3 regions of the Erysipelothrix piscisicarius genome follow, and region 2 is predicted to be linked to each of the others. Evidence: a T-box and tRNA genes for the amino acid it is inferred to sense, from the RefSeq annotation. Region 2 holds a T-box; the other regions hold tRNA genes.
The links. A T-box is a leader RNA that pairs with one kind of tRNA and senses whether it is charged. The one in region 2 lies ahead of thrS (threonine--tRNA ligase), so its partner is inferred to be a tRNA-Thr.
Positions count from the first base shown of each region.

Region 1: it has a tRNA-Thr gene. The T-box ahead of thrS (threonine--tRNA ligase) is inferred to sense a tRNA for this amino acid. The anticodon was not compared.
Region 3: it has a tRNA-Thr gene. The T-box ahead of thrS (threonine--tRNA ligase) is inferred to sense a tRNA for this amino acid. The anticodon was not compared.

Region 1 covers NZ_CP034234.1:1,650,872-1,656,451, forward strand. Annotated here, with positions in the region: tRNA gene EEI45_RS08155 (tRNA-Gln) at 29-103, opposite strand; gene EEI45_RS08160 (hypothetical protein) at 254-556, opposite strand; gene EEI45_RS08165 (ABC transporter ATP-binding protein) at 608-1,711, opposite strand; gene EEI45_RS08170 (helix-turn-helix domain-containing protein) at 1,809-2,636, shown strand; gene pta (phosphate acetyltransferase) at 2,730-3,710, shown strand; tRNA gene EEI45_RS08180 (tRNA-Val) at 3,954-4,029, shown strand; tRNA gene EEI45_RS08185 (tRNA-Thr) at 4,035-4,110, shown strand; tRNA gene EEI45_RS08190 (tRNA-Tyr) at 4,125-4,206, shown strand; tRNA gene EEI45_RS08195 (tRNA-Lys) at 4,214-4,289, shown strand; tRNA gene EEI45_RS08200 (tRNA-Leu) at 4,298-4,365, shown strand; gene EEI45_RS08205 (acyl-CoA acyltransferase) at 4,608-5,435, shown strand; partial or broken gene EEI45_RS08210 (IS3 family transposase) at 5,566-5,580, shown strand, end outside.
Region 2 covers NZ_CP034234.1:1,008,390-1,013,969, forward strand. Annotated here, with positions in the region: gene pyk (pyruvate kinase) at 1-1,426, shown strand, start outside; gene EEI45_RS05110 (ROK family protein) at 1,437-2,351, shown strand; partial or broken gene EEI45_RS05115 (aminopeptidase) at 2,351-3,578, shown strand; T-box leader at 3,612-3,809, shown strand; gene thrS (threonine--tRNA ligase) at 3,849-5,580, shown strand, end outside.
Region 3 covers NZ_CP034234.1:1,657,559-1,663,138, forward strand. Annotated here, with positions in the region: partial or broken gene EEI45_RS08210 (IS3 family transposase) at 1-19, shown strand, start outside; gene glpK (glycerol kinase GlpK) at 62-1,552, opposite strand; tRNA gene EEI45_RS08220 (tRNA-Val) at 1,757-1,832, shown strand; tRNA gene EEI45_RS08225 (tRNA-Thr) at 1,851-1,926, shown strand; tRNA gene EEI45_RS08230 (tRNA-Lys) at 1,931-2,006, shown strand; gene EEI45_RS08235 (CidA/LrgA family protein) at 2,159-2,473, shown strand; gene EEI45_RS08240 (LrgB family protein) at 2,473-3,177, shown strand; gene EEI45_RS08245 (low molecular weight protein-tyrosine-phosphatase) at 3,190-3,639, shown strand; gene EEI45_RS08250 (permease prefix domain 1-containing protein) at 3,648-4,562, opposite strand; gene EEI45_RS08255 (PadR family transcriptional regulator) at 4,559-4,900, opposite strand; gene EEI45_RS08260 (metallophosphoesterase) at 5,023-5,580, opposite strand, start outside.

The DNA.
Region 1 (5,580 bases), 640 kb from region 2:
AATGAAATTGTTTGTTTGATTATCATATTGGCTGGGCCACCTGGGATCGAACCAGGGAATGTCACAGTCAAAGTGTGATGCCTTACCGCTTGGCTATGGCCCAATATCTTTCAGTGTTTGCTTGTTTATTATAGCATAACACGTAGGCAATGCAAGGGGTAAAACACATTTTTTTATATAATTCTTAAACTTTGAAATATTACCTTCTAAATGTGATTTTCGTTCACGATTAACAAGCCAAATAACAGCATAATCATCGCACCACATAGTGATATACAATAAGTATCAACATCGGTAAGACAATAAAAAACATATCTGTAGAAACGCTTATCAGCTCCGAACGTTGTTTCTTATGATTACTTTTAGGATGTTTTTTCTCTTTACGACCTAGAATCACATTTCCAAGTCCAACCAAGACTATCCCCAATAAAACTAAAGACGCTAAGAACTCTAACATGGAATAAAATTGAAACGGTAGAACAAAACTTAATCCATAAGTAATTGCGGAAAGAATCAAACCTAATGCTATATAAATCATATTCTTATATTCTTTCATAGTTTCTCCTTATATATAGGAAAAAGGAGACTGAGTCTCCTTGAATAAAACCTACTTAATAATATTTTCTGAATCAATGTCGAAGAAGTGACCTTTACTTAAGTTCATTGAGAGTTCAACTTCTTGACCTGAGCTATACGCTTCATTAACCCCAAGACGAGAAATAAAGTCTTGTCCGTCGATTGAAGCATGAACCATTGTTTCAGCTCCTAATAACTCTGATACAGAAATCAATGCCTTAACAATTGATTCCGGTTGTGAGTCAAGAACCAGTGGTTCATCATGAATATCTTCTGGGCGGATTCCAAAAATAACATCTTTTCCTTCATAACCATTATCTTGAAGGACTTTGTATTTTCCTTCTGGAATTGGTACATTTAGATTTTCACTTGCGATGAAGTGTCCATTTTCAACGCGTCCTTTAAAGAAGTTCATGGCCGGTGATCCGATGAATCCAGCTACGAATACATTATTTGGTGAATTGTAAACTTCTTTTGGCGTTCCGATTTGTTGTACAATTCCCTTTTTCATAATAACAATTCGATCTGCCATTGTCATCGCTTCGGTTTGGTCATGAGTAACATAGATTGTTGTTGTTTTAAGACGTTGGTGTAATTTCGTAATTTCCGCACGCATTGCTACACGTAATTTCGCATCAAGGTTACTTAATGGCTCATCCATTAAGAATACTTCTGCATCACGAACAATCGCACGTCCAAGTGCAACACGTTGGCGTTCACCACCTGATAGCGCTGCTGGTTTACGATCTAAATAAGTATCCAAGCCTAAAATCTCAGCTGCATTTTTAACCGCCTTATCGATTTCATCTTTTGGTGTCTTACGAATCTTAAGACCAAAAGCCATATTGTCATACACTGTCATATGCGGATATAAAGCGTAGTTTGGGAAAACCATCGCAATATCACGATCTTTAGGTTCGACATCATTTACCAGACGATCTCCAATCCATAATTCACCAGAAGTAATATCTTCTAAACCTGCAATCATTCTTAATGTCGTTGATTTACCACATCCAGATGGCCCAACAAACACAATAAATTCTTGATCTTGAATTTCGAGATTAAAATCAACAACGGTATCGTGATCATTTTTGTCATATCGTTTATAAATACTCTTTAAGCTAATATTTGCCATGTAATTATCCCCTTTTACTTTCTTAAATACATTATAATAAAGCGGTTACAAATATGATATAGTATTGTTGAACAAAGAAATTGTGCAAGGAGACCATATGACATTTAACGACCTACAAAAACTCTATCCCAGTGCTCGGGTAAGCCAAATTAATAATGCTTCCGAATCAGAGTTTGTGCTTTATGACGGATATCAATATTTGATGATTAATGTTTCTGTTCTCAACAAAACAGAGAAAGACTTATTATCCTTAATGTTTAAAGAAAAAGATCAAAAATCAATGTGGTATCAGCATCTTATCAACGGTGAGGCCTTGATGCTTGCATCTACCAAGTCTTATCATTTTATCCATTTTCATGTGAAGTATCTCAATCAAGATCATGACTTGTGGTTGAAAACGTTTAAGCACTTCTTTGAAAACCCATTAGATGCTTTCTATATTAATAATCATTCAGGTCTTGTGGTTTTAGATTCACGACTTTATGACTTAGAATCGCTTAAAGGGTTTATCGCTGCCTTGGATGATGATTTCTCTACAAACACATCCTTATATATAGGTTCCGATCGAATGATGAATGATGACTTGATTGCTTTATTTAAAGAAGAAACGTTGTTATTTCATAAGTCAGGCTACCCGGCACGTATTAATAACTTTTCAAATACTTACCTTCAAGCATATGTAACGCCACATATACGTTCCAGCTCAATTGGGTCCTCCATGCGACAACTCATTTTGTCACAAGATGATATGGTTGAAACAATTATTTGCATGTGGGAACACGAAGGTAATGTAACCTCTTCAGCGCAAGCACTATTTATACACAGAAATACGCTTAACTACCGTATTGATAAATTTCATGAATTGACCGGATTATCATTACGTCATTTGGATGATCTGCTTTTAGCATATCTTCTTGTTCTATAAATTGTTCTTTTTGGTTTCTTTTTAAGCCATTTTCTTTTACTCGTGAACATTTGGTGTATAATAAGTAAATGTATATAGGAGGTAAACTTACAAATGGATTTATTTGAAGGTTTAAAAGAAAAGATTTCCGGAAAAGACATTAAAGTTGTTTTTCCAGAAGGTGTTGATGCACGAATTATCGGTGCTGCAGTACGTTTAGCAGCTGATGGACTTTGTCATCCAATCATCTTAGGTAATAAAGAAGTAATTTTATCGTCAGCACAAGATTTAGGTTTCTTGATGGATAAAGTAGAGATTATCGATCCCGAAACTTACCCTGAAGACAAAAAAGAAGCAATGGTTGATGCCCTTGTGGAACGTCGTAAAGGTAAATTAGCTAAAGAAGATGCTTACGAATGGATTAAAAATGTAAACTACTTTGGAACAATGTTAACGTATATGGGAGATGCTGATGCTATGGTGAGTGGTGCAATTCACTCAACAGGTGATACAGTGCGTCCAGCATTACAAATTATTAAGACAAAACCTGGTGTGAGTCGTACAAGTGGTGCATTTATTATTTTCAAACGTCATGAATCATACTTATTCTCAGATTGCGCCATCAACATCAACCCTAGTTCACAAGAATTAGCAGAAATTGCTGTTGAAAGTGCAAAAACAGCTGAACTCTTTGATATCGACCCAATTGTATCACTCTTAAGTTTCTCAACTAAAGGTTCTGCAAAGAGTGAAGAAGTTGATAAAGTTGTGGAAGCAACACGTATCGCTCAAGAGCTTGCGCCTGAATATCAAATTGATGGAGAATTGCAATTTGATGCATCATTTGTGCCTACAGTTGCTCAATTAAAAGCTCCTGAATCAAGTGTAGCAGGTAATGCCCGTGTATTTATCTTCCCAGATCTTCAATCCGGAAATATTGGATATAAGATTGCACAACGTCTTGGTGGATATGAAGCAATTGGACCAATTCTTCAAGGTCTAAACAAACCAGTATCTGACTTATCACGTGGATGTGTTGAAGAAGATGTTTATAAACTTGCAATTATTACTGCAGCTCAAACATTAATTAAATAATATCGGACACTCTTCGGAGTGTTCTTTTATTTTTGTGGACTCAGATTAAGATAAGAAATACACTATAAATATGCATAATAATGCTTTAAAAAGGGCTTATTGTACCTTTTAAAGAACCTTTTCACATTTAATAAAAACTTTATTCAAATATTTGAAATAAATCGACTTTTAGTGTTGACTATATCAAGAAGCGTATGGTATATTATTAAGGCGTTAAGGAATACAAACAAACGCAACAGACCTGGAGGTTTAGCTCAGTTGGGAGAGCATCTGCCTTACAAGCAGAGGGTCAGCGGTTCGAGCCCGTTAACCTCCACCATATTTGCCGACTTAGCTCAATTGGTAGAGCAACTGATTTGTAATCAGTAGGTTGGGGGTTCAAGTCCTCTAGTCGGCACCATTTTGAATAAGAATGGGGAGATAGCGAAGTGGCTAAACGCGGGTGACTGTAAATCATCTCCTTAGGGTTCGGCGGTTCGAATCCGTCTCCCCACCATTCTTTTGTCTCGTTAGCTCAGGTGGTAGAGCAACTGACTTTTAATCAGTGGGTCGTAGGTTCGAGTCCTACACGAGACACCATTCAAAATGCGGGTGTAGTTTAATGGTAAAACTCAGCCTTCAAGCTGGCTACGGAGTTCGATTCTCCTCACCCGCTCAATTATATTTATAACAACCGTATGTACGGTTTTTGCTGTTTTTATTCGTTTTGTATATATTCTGGTCCAATATCCTCATAGTATTGCTCAGATTCCAGAACTGATTGACTTCATATTTTTCCCTCGTTATGATAAAAGTGCTCAAGATATGTGATCGAAAGCAAAAGCAGAATTCATGTTCTGCTTTTTTTACCTTTAACTTACTTCATATCCAAGTTATAATAGTCGAAAGGAGATTTATATGATACGTATATGTTATTCAATGGATTTGGACGACGCAATAGACTATGCATGGTCTCATCAATCAAATCCTTTAACTCAATCATTTCCAAAATATAAGACAAAATCAGAACTCTCAAAAATCATTAAGAAATCGCTTTGCCTTGCTAAATTCAACGATCATCAGGAAATTGTTGAATTTGGTGCATTCGCAATTGCAGAGGACGATTGCATTATGCAAACCGTAGCAGGTATCTATGCTTCGAATGATTACCAAGCAGTGTTAAGGGCATTTATTGATTATTTAAAAGCTGCGTTCCCAAGCTATCAATTACTTTGCGGTTTTCCAATCTCAAATCAAACCGCTTTAGAGGCTTACGATGATTTCGATGCGATTCTAATCGATGATTGTACTGTAATGACCTTAGATGTCGAACGCATTCCAAAATTGAAGCACGCTACTTTGCATATGGAACCTTTACTTGAATCGAACGAACAGCGATTTAAGCACCATCACGACCAGGTAAACCCCGATATTTTTTGGTCTGCAGATAAAATATTTAGAAATAAGAAACCATGGTTTGTTTTTCTAGAAATGAGTAATCAATCCGTGGTAGGTTCCATCACATTAAAAAAATACAACCATATCTATGCAGAGGTATTTTCGTTTTATTCAAGCATGGAGTCCGCATATGAATTCTTGAACCGTTCTGTAAGGTATTGCGCAGATCAAGTAATCGAAGAAATACTCTTCTTCGTAGATACCGAAAACGCTATCGCCCTTGCTGCCGCTACAGCGAATGGTTTTAGAGAACAAGACCATTATTTTAGTTTTAAGATTTCCCTTTAAAATATTTCCTGGGTGATTTTTAAGAACAAAGAAACACACGCATTGGAACTGACCTAGTTCCGTGGGACTAAAGAAAAAAACCTCTTGTATGAGAATTATTGTAAAATAGTTCAATATAGGAGGTTTTTATATGGGAACACGAACT
Region 2 (5,580 bases):
GCATGAAATGAAAAAAACTAAGATTATTTGTACTATCGGACCCGCTTCCGAATCACCAGAGATGATCGAAAAACTCGCAAATGAAGGAATGAATATCGTTCGTTTTAACTTCTCACATGATGTTCAAGAAAATCATTTACGTCGTATGAAAGTTGTTCGTGAGGTGAGTGATCGAATTGGTATTAACTTGGGAATTCTTTTAGATACAAAAGGACCTGAAATTCGTTGTGGCGATATGGAAAATGGCGCACTTGAATTTGCAGAAGGTGATATCGTTCGTGTAGGGGTTGATGCAGATTACGTAGGAAATAATGAGCGTTTTACTTTATTAGTACCAGAAGTTTACGAAGACGTTAAAGTAGATGACTACTTACTTATTGATGATGGTAAAATGAAACTAACCGTTATTGATAAAAAAGATGGAGATCTCGTTTGTCGTGTCGATAATCCAGGTCTAATCAAAACACGTAAAGGTGTTAACGTACCGAATGTTGTGTTAAGTATGCCATTCCTTTCAGAAAAAGATCGTGCAGATATCACATTTGGGGCAGTAAATGGAATTGATTATATTGCAGCATCTTTTGTAAGACGTGCACAAGATGTTTTAGATATTCGTGAAGTGATTGAAGCAGCTGGAAAACCAGACATCCAAATCATCGTTAAGATTGAAAACCAAGAAGGATTCGATAATATTGAAAGTATTCTTGAAGTCGCAGATGGTGTGATGGTTGCTCGTGGTGACTTAGGTGTTGAAGTAAGTACACATTTAGTTCCTATTTACCAAAAACAAATCATTAAGACAGCAAATAGAATGGGTAAACCAGTTGTAACAGCTACACATATGCTTGAATCAATGCAACAAAACCCACGTCCTACTCGTGCTGAAGCAAGTGATGTTGCGAATGCAATCTTAGATGGTACTGATGCAATTATGCTTTCAGGGGAATCAGCTGTTGGTGCCTATCCAGTAGAAGCTGTTCGTACAATGGCTGAAATTGCAATTGCTATGGAAGAAATTATTCCTTACCGCGATCGTTTGCGTCATTCAATTGAATCATCAAAACGTACAATTCAAGATTCAATCGGAATTTCTATTGCTGAAACAGCCTTAAACCTTGATGATGTAGCCGCAGTTATTGCATTTACTCAAAGTGGTTCAACAGCAAAACGTATTTCAAAATACCGTCCAAATGTTCCGGTAATCGCTGTTACTTTCACAAAAGAAGTTCAAAATCGTCTAGAAATCGTTTGGGGTGTAAAACCTGTGGTTTCCGATATTCGAAACGAAATGACAAATGATGATGAAATCGCAAATACAATTGCGAAAAACTTTGGTATTGAACCAGGTAAAAAAGTTATTATTGCAGCTGGATACCCAACAGGTACCGGTAATACAAATACAATGAAAATTATTGAAATTAAATAAGGAGATTGTTATGAATAAATATATCGGAGTTGATTTAGGCGGTACGAATGTACGTGTAGCTGTTATTGATGAAGATGGAAAGATTCATGAGCAAGTTAAAAGCGAATCATACGCACTTGAGGGACCGGAAGTTGTTTTAGATAACATCATCTCGATGATAAAAAATCTAAAACAATTTGATGAATGTGTTGGCATTGGACTGGGTTTACCCGGTCCAGTTAACACAGAACTCGGGTGCGTAACCTTATCTACAAACATGAAAGGGTTTACGGAATATCCGGTAATCGACTATCTCAAAAAACATATAGATTTACCAATCTATATGGATAATGATGCAAATGTAGCAGGTCTTGCGGAAGCACTTGTTGGTGCAGGTAAAGGCAATAATGTAGTCTATTATTTAACGCATTCAACTGGTATTGGAGGGGCACTTGTATTTAATGGACAAGTCCTTTCAGGTCATAAGGGTTATGCAGGAGAAGTAGGAAATATCGTAATTGACCGTGAACGCGTTCGTCGTTCGGACATCAACACACTTAATGCAGGTGCAGTTGAAAATGAAGCGAGCGGTTCAGCATTAGTTCGCAAAGCTCAAGAATTGATTGATCCAAAGATTCAGTCTGCTGAAGAAATCTTTACGCTCATGGAACAAGGAAATGAAAAAGCGATTCAACTTATTGATGAGATGTCATATGATTTCGCAATGATGCTCTCTTCAATTGCACATGTATGTAATCCACATATTTTTGTAATTGGTGGTGGTGTTACGAAGTCAAAAAACTTATATTGGGATCGCATGATTGGTTATTATCAGGATTTAGTTCACGAACAAATGAGAGATACTCAATTTGTAGAGGCTGAATTGGATGAACCCGGTGTAATTGGTGCTGCGATGTTGTGTTACTCGAAAGAAGGTCACAGATAATGAATGATTTATTAAAAAAATATGCTAAATTAGCGGTGCGTTCAGGTGTTAATGTTCAAGAAGGACAAACAGTTTTAGTAAATGTTAAAGCTGAACATTATGAATTTGCACGTTTAATTGTTGATGAAGCCTATGCAGCAGGGCAAAAAGGTTGTTGTTAAATTTGGTGATGACCACATTGCTAAAATGCATGTACAAAACCAAGATATGGATACTTTAACAGATATTCCTCAATGGCTTATTGATGAATATGACAGTTATTTGGAAGAAGATTTATGTCGTTTATCCATTTATGCACCATCACCAGGTCTTATGGCTGATGTTGATGGCGATAAACTTGCTGCACAAGCAAAGGCACAAGGACAAGCTCTAAAACGTATGCGTGAATATACAATGGCAAATCGAGGACAATGGTCACTTGTTTCACTTCCAACAAAAGAATGGGCACATGTTGTGTTCCCAAATTTAGAAATTGATGAAGCTTATGATAAATTGTTGGAAGCAATTCTCTATGCTGTTCGTATTAATGAAAATGATGATCCTGTGTTAGCATGGGAAAAACATAATGAAAAACTATCACATCAAAACAAAATTCTAAATGATTACAATTTCAAATCCTTGCACTTTAAAAATGGCAAGGGAACAGATATTGTCGTAGGTCTCGTGGATAATCATGTTTGGGCTGGCGGCGAAGAAGTCTCTGAACGCGGTTATACTTTTAATCCAAATATGCCAACAGAGGAATCATTTACGATGCCAGATCGCCTTAATGTGAATGGTATTGTCTATAGTACAAAACCTTTAAATTACAATGGTAAACTTATTGATGAATTTTGGTTGAAGTTTGTTGATGGAAAAGTTGTTGAGTTTGATGCGAAACAAGAACGTGAAACACTTGAACAGCTTTTAAACACGGATGAAGGAAGTCGACACATTGGTGAAATCGCATTGATTTCTCACAAATCACCAATTTCGGATTTAAATATCCTATTCTATAATACACTCTTTGATGAAAACGCATCTTGCCATATGGCTTTAGGACGTGCCTATCCAATGAATATCAAAGGTGGAACAGAAATGACCGACGAGGAATTACTTGCACATAATGCTAACGACTCATTAAATCATGAAGACTTTATGTTTGGTAGTGAAGATATGAGTGTTGTCGGAACAACACACGACGGCGAATCAATTATTGTGTTTAATGAAGGTAATTTTGTAATTTAGTTGATATTTCTTTACTATTGATGTATAAATAATATATAAACAGTGAAGAGGACAAAAATACGTTGTTTTGAACTAGAGAGTGAAGTGGTTGGTGAAAACTTCTCGTAGAATATGCGTATTTACCACCTCAGAGTTGGATTTTAGAAAAAATCCCGTATTCTGGCGTTAACAGTTTAAGTGCACAATTTAAATTGTGAATTAAAGGTGGTACCGCGTAAATTCGTCCTTTTGGATGGATTTACGTTTTTCTTTTTTATAGAGGAGGTTATTATGGTAAATATTAGAGAAGATGAACGTCTTAATATCTTGAATCACTCATCAGCACACTTACTTGCTCATGCTGTGAAACGTCTTTATCCTGAAGCAAAGTTCTGGGTAGGACCTGTAATTGAAGATGGTTTTTATTATGACATGGATTTAGGAGATCAAGTACTTACAGAAGAGGATCTACCTAAAATTGAATCAATGATGCGAAAAATTGCTAAAGAAGACAAGCGCATTACACGAGAAGTGTTAACAAAACAAGAAGCGTTAGAAATCTTTAAAGATGATTCGTATAAAATCGATATTATTAACAATCTTGAAGATTATGCAACAATAACTGCATATCGTCAAGCTGAATTCATCGATTTATGTCGTGGTCCCCATGTTGAGACGACAAAGAAAATGAAATATTTCAAATTATTAAAAGTTTCTGGAGCGTATTGGAAAGGGGATTCCAAGAATAAAATGCTTCAACGTGTATATGGAATTACATTTGAAACTGAAGAAGACCTTAATCAATACCTTGAATGGTTAGAAGCTGCGAAAGCACGCGACCACAAAAAACTTGGTAAAGAACTTGAACTCTTTATGATGAGTGAATTTGGGCCAGGATTCCCATTTTGGTTACCAAATGGTATGACATTACGTCATGCTTTAGATGAATACTACTATAACGCGCATATTAAACGTGGTTATGTGCTTACACAAACACCAACAATGCTGAATAAAGAGTTGTGGGAAGTTTCAGGACACTGGGAAAACTACCGTGAAAACATGTATACCTCAACAATCGATGATCGCGAATTCGCAATCAAGCCGATGAATTGCCCAGGTGGAATGCTTGTCTATAAAAACGGCTTACATTCATACCGCGATTTACCGATTCGTCTTGCTGAAATGGGTCATGTGCATCGTCATGAAGCCAGTGGTGCGCTAAATGGTTTATTCCGTGTGCGTTCCTTTACACAAGATGATGCCCATCTATTTATGAGAGAAGATCAATTACAAGATGAAATCGTAGAAATATTAGATTTTATTGACGAGATTTATTCTACATTTGGTCTTTCATACTCAATCGAATTATCGACACGTCCTGAGGACAAGTATATTGGTGACATTGCGGTTTGGGACCGATCTGAACAAGCCCTCAAAGAGGCTTGTATGGCTGCTGGTGTCGACTTTAAAATTAATGAGGGAGATGGTGCGTTCTACGGTCCGAAACTCGACTTTAAAGTGCGAGATTCATTGAATCGTGTATGGCAATGTGGTACGGTTCAATTAGATATGAATCTTCCTGAACGTTTTGATCTTACATATGTCGCAGAAGATGGTAAGAAAAAACGACCTATTATGCTTCATCGTGCAATTTTCGGTTCAATTGAACGCTTTATCGGTATTCTTATTGAACACTTTGCAGGGGGATTCCCACTATGGATGGCTCCAAAACAGATCGAAATTATTCCTGTTAATACAGAGTTCCATATGGACTATGCCAATGAAGTTTGCGATCTTCTTTTAAATAAAGGAATTCGTGCACATGTCGATGGACGTAATGAAAAATTAGGCTATCGCTTACGTGAAGCGCAAAAGAATAAAATTCCACTTCAATTAATCATTGGAGATAAAGAAATCGAAGATCGTAGTGTCAATGTTCGCCGTTATGGTGAGCGTGCACAAAACCCATTTGAACTTGATGGATTTATGCAATTAGTGGAAGCAGAAATTAAATCCCGTTATA
Region 3 (5,580 bases), 650 kb from region 2:
TCGGTTAACTTCATCCTAACTTGGTTTTTTCTTTAGTCCCAAGGAACTAGGTCAGTTCCATTTATTGCGCGTGTTTTTTTGTTAATGTTTTTCCGATAGCACGATGCCACTCTGATAATTTAAGTTGTCGTTTCTCATCATCAATTCTTGAGTCCCATGAAGTATTTTTTGCGCGCACATCAATAAATGCCGCTTTATCTTTAAAAAAACCTGTCTGTAAGCCCGCTAAGAAACAAGCACCAAGGGATGTAGACTCCGACGTAAAGGATCGTTGTACATTCACATTTAAAAGGTCAGCTTGAAATTGCATCAAGAAATTATTGTTTGATGCACCGCCGTCAACTTTAAGGGATGTGATGTTAATGTTTGAGTCTTCTTCCATCGCCTTCATAATATCATAGCTTTGAAAAGCAATTGATTCTAACGCCGCTCGAATGATGTGATTTTTGTTTGTACCTCGGGTCAATCCAAATATGGTCCCTGTTGCATCCATATCCCAATAAGGTGCACCCAAACCAGTGAGTGCAGGAACAAAGTAAACACCCCCGCAATCACGGACTTTTTGGGCGAAGTATTCCACATCAGAGGCATCATCAATAATCCCCAATTCGTCACGCAACCATTGAATCACAGCGCCCGCAATAAACACCGACCCTTCTAAGGCATATTCTATCTTCCCATTTAGCCCAATCGCAATGGTTGTAAGCAAGCCATTCTCACTCTCTACAAATCGTTCTTTTGTGTTCATAAGTAAGAAGCAACCCGTTCCATATGTATTTTTCACATCTCCCGAATTGAAACACGTCTGTCCAAATAAAGCCGCTTGTTGGTCCCCTACAACACTGGAAATTGGAATTTGATACCCTTGAATGTTTGTATAGCCATATAAATGACTGCTGTCAAACACGTGGGGCAGCATGGACCTTGGAATATCCAATGCATTTAAGATGGTGTCATCCCACTCTAAATCCCTTATATTATAGAGCATTGTTCTTGAGGCATTTGTATAATCTGTAGCATGAATTTTGCCTCCCGTGAGATTATAAAGCAGCCATGAATCAACAGTTCCAAATAACAATTCTCCTCGATCTGCTTGTTCCCGCGCCCCTTCAACATGATCAAGAATCCATTTCACTTTAGTTCCTGAAAAATAGGCATCAACAATTAGACCCGTATGTTTTTTAATATAATCTGATAATCCGAGATCTTTGAGGTCTTCACAAATTGGAGCGGTACGACGACATTGCCATACTATCGCATTATAGATGGGGCCCCCCGTATTTTTATTCCACACAACCGTTGTTTCACGTTGATTTGTAATTCCAATCGTTTCAATATGCTCGGGTCCAATACCCGCACGCGCTAAAACTTCATTTAAAACACCACTTTGTGTCGCCCAAATTTCCATGGGGTCTTGTTCGACCCACCCTTGTTTGGGATAGATCTGTGTGGTCTCTGTCTGTGCTTTCGCAATAATATTGTATTCTTTATCGAAAATGATGGCACGCGAACTTGTTGTTCCTTGATCTAGTGTAATAATATAGTCCTTCATGATTATCTCCTTACATGATTTTATTATACCATTCTAGTTCTGTTCTTATGTGAGTATTTGTAGGCTAAGGTTATTTTAATCCTCAATATGTGGAGAATAAATCACGTTTTGAATATTTAACCATAATATTTCATTTTTTCACTTTTTTTGCTTTACATTGTTCAGTTTGTTTGTTAATATAGTAAAGCATTAAGGAAGTAATTCGGAGGTTTAGCTCAGTTGGGAGAGCATCTGCCTTACAAGCAGAGGGTCAGCGGTTCGAGCCCGTTAACCTCCACCATTTTTTTTTGCTCAAACTGCCGACTTAGCTCAATTGGTAGAGCAACTGATTTGTAATCAGTAGGTTGGGGGTTCAAGTCCTCTAGTCGGCACCATAATGTCTCGTTAGCTCAGGTGGTAGAGCAACTGACTTTTAATCAGTGGGTCGTAGGTTCGAGTCCTACACGAGACACCATTTAATTTAAAAATATAAGCATCGTTTTTGATGCTTTTTTTGTGCTCACATCTTTCTCCATACAAATAATTTCTACAGAAAGCGATAACATCATGTTTTTTTTACACAATACTTCGGAAAAGTGATAAAATGTATGCAGTTTTATTAAGGAGATTTCTTATGCTGGCGAAACACTTACAACCCTCCTTCATCTTCCAGTTCCAGGAAGTATCGTTGGGCTTTTTCTTTTATTCGGTGCACTTCAATTTAAACTTATTAAAGTCAAGCACGTTGAGGAATCTGGTTCGTGGCTTAAAAATAATATGGCATTTCTCTTTGTACCTGCAACGGTTGGAATTATGCCTTACTTTGATATTATTCAAAAATCATGGATAAATATTACGATCATCTTAATTTGTTCGACCTTGATTACCTATATCGTTACAGTTCTTGTCGCAGAGTTTTTAAATAAGAAGGGAGTGCATTAATGATGAATTCACTCTTTAACAATCCTTTATTTGGTCTTGCACTAACTTTCGGTGTTTATTTAGGTTCTCAAAAACTACAAAAAAAGTTTAAGTCCCCGCTATTAAATCCACTTCTTATTACTTCCCTAGCAATTATTGTAATGCTCACGGTATTTGGTATTGACTACGAAAATTATAACCAAGGTGGAAAATTTTTAACAGCGTTAATTGGGCCCGCAACTGTAGCCCTCGCAATTCCCCTTTATAATAATCTTGATCTCCTCAAAAAATATAAAAAATTAGTCTTGATAAGTACGCTAACCGGTGTCATTGTACACGCAGTGTGTATTCTGATTTTATCTTTAGTTTTAAATCTTGATTCTCAAATGATTGCAACTGTTATTCCAAAATCTGTAACGACCGCAATCGCCGCAGATGTTGCGCTGAGTTTAGGTGGTCTTAAGACGCTTACAATATGCATTGTGATTGTGACTGGAATCCTTGGTGCCGCACTTGCTCCAATTCTTAATAAGGTCTTTCACATCGATAATCCCTTAGCGCAAGGTCTTGCTTTAGGAACTGCCGCACATGCAGTAGGAACTTCTAAAGCAATTGAGATGGGTGAGTTACAAGGAACAATGGCGACTTTATCTCTCATTCTTACAGGACTTGTTCCCGTAGCGTTGAGTCCACTAACATTGAAAATTATAACTGCTATAATATAGTAGAGGTGAATTATGAAACATATTTTATTTGTATGTCTAGGTAATATTTGCCGTTCTCCGATGGCAGAAGGAATTTTTAAAGATTTATATGGAGATAAGTATGTCGTGAAATCAGCAGCAACGAGTTCTTGGGAGCATGGAAATCCGGTCCACCCTGGAACTGCATCGATTTTAGAAGCGATGGGAATTTCCTGTAAGGGTATGACCTCTTCACAAATCACAATTGAAGATTTCTATCACTATGACTGTATCATCGGAATGGACAAAAGCAATATCCAAAATCTTTTAAAAATCGCAACCAAAGGTACTGAACACAAGATTCATTTGTTTTTGGATCAAGTTGATGACTTAAAAGGACATGAGGTTCCAGATCCTTATTATACCGGAGATTTCGAAGAGACTAAGGATCTTGTTTTACGAGGTTCACACGCTTGGGATCAATATCTTAGTAAAAAAGAATAAACTTTTGTTTATTCTTTTTTTATGCTTTTAATTAATTCTCCAACTAAGGCAATTATTGGAAAGATAATCCAACCGGGATGCCATAAGTTCATGGTGAAGCCAAGAATAAGGTAAACCATTGACGCTAACCCCATTAGAATTCCCGTTATGTTTTCAAGTCGCTCTTCCCGTTCTAATGTTTCTTTTAAACTTGAAGACTGCGCCTTACTTTTAGCCCACTCATAACGTGTTGTCAGTGCATCAATATGAGTTTTATTAACACCCGCATTAATAAATAATACGACCGCAACTGCGGTAATACTCATAAACACTAAAGGTGCGTACTCGCTAACCAACAAATATTCTTCCAAATACACAACTGAAAACACTGCGATGATACAGAGGGCAACACCCAAAACAATTGAACGAATAAATGAAGGTTGATTGTCTTTTTGGATTTGATCAATTCGTTGATATTGAACTGAGTCCACAATCCCTTTATTCGTAATATCGTAATAGGTTGCATAGATCATGCCATAGTATACAAAGAGGGTTACACCCACAATCAGAGATAAAAAGAAAATTATTAAATTATTGAAAGACGCTGTTGCGCCTACACCAACCATAATGACCGCAACTCCTAATGAAATCATCATCGCGAATCGCTTAATAAAGTTGAGATATGCTTCAACTCGTGTAGCTTCCAGATAAACATTCACTTCATCATCAGCCATGTTTAAATCTAAGGCCTCTTTCAGTTCATCAATACTGCCAAACTCTCCAATTACCAAACCAATTGCTTCCGACTCTCCTTTTCCTTCTTCAATATACTGATTGAATTTTAATTCCATTGAGTCTGTTAGGTTCATTTTTAGTTTTACAACTTCATCTGTTTGTGGCAGTGATTTAAACATCACTTCGATATAATCTAATATTTGATTCATAAGGTGTCCTCCTGATTTTGTGTAAAAATATCAATAATTTCTTTTACGAGCTTCCACTCGACACACTTCTCTAGATAGTATTGATTTCCTAAATCTGTAATATGATAGTACGTTCGTTGGCGTCCTTTGGTTTCGTCACCACCGCTGTAAGATTTGATATACCCATTTTTCTCGAGACGCGCAAATGTGGAATAGAGCGTTGTTTCTTTTATTATGTACTTTCGATTGGATAGCTCTTGGATTTTTTGACCAATTTCATATCCATAGGAATCATTTGTGCGTAAGATATAAAGAACAATCGTATCATTGTATCCACGCATTACATCACTACTTAACATTAAACCACCTCTACTTCATCTGTCGTAGTAAATATAACACATCTACTACGACAGATGAAGTAGTTTTGTGATTTTTGTCCATTCTCCACAAAAAAACCAACTGCGAATGCAATTGGTCTTGTTTAAAAATCGATGACAACAATTTCAGGTCGAGCAAAGAGACGCATCGGAAGGACATACACCGTTCCTCCAACACCTGAAGTTATATAGATACTCATATGGTCATCATGGACCATTCCGTAGCGATAGCGCTGTCCATACTCACTATGATTCGCAGCTGGAGCATAGAGACCAAAGAATGTTAGTTGTCCACCATGGAGATGACCCGCTAATGCGATGTCAATATCAGCACCCTTACTGAGTTTGGGTGCATAATCAGGGTTATGTGTAACAAGAAGATTCAGACTGTTATCATACTCAGGAAGTTTTATTTTACCGCGTTTATAGTCATCCACACCGATGATATTCATACCATGAAATCGAACTGTTTCGTTCTTAATCACCTGAACGTCAGCGTATTTCAAACCTTCAAGCGATGTTTCAAGATCACGATAATCATGATTACCAAGAACTCCAATTTTAGGTGCTTCAATTTCTTTTAAGTAATCAAAAATTCGTGTGTTTCTACGATGTTTTTGATGAATATAATCCCCACCAAGAATGACTAAGTCTGGTTCAAG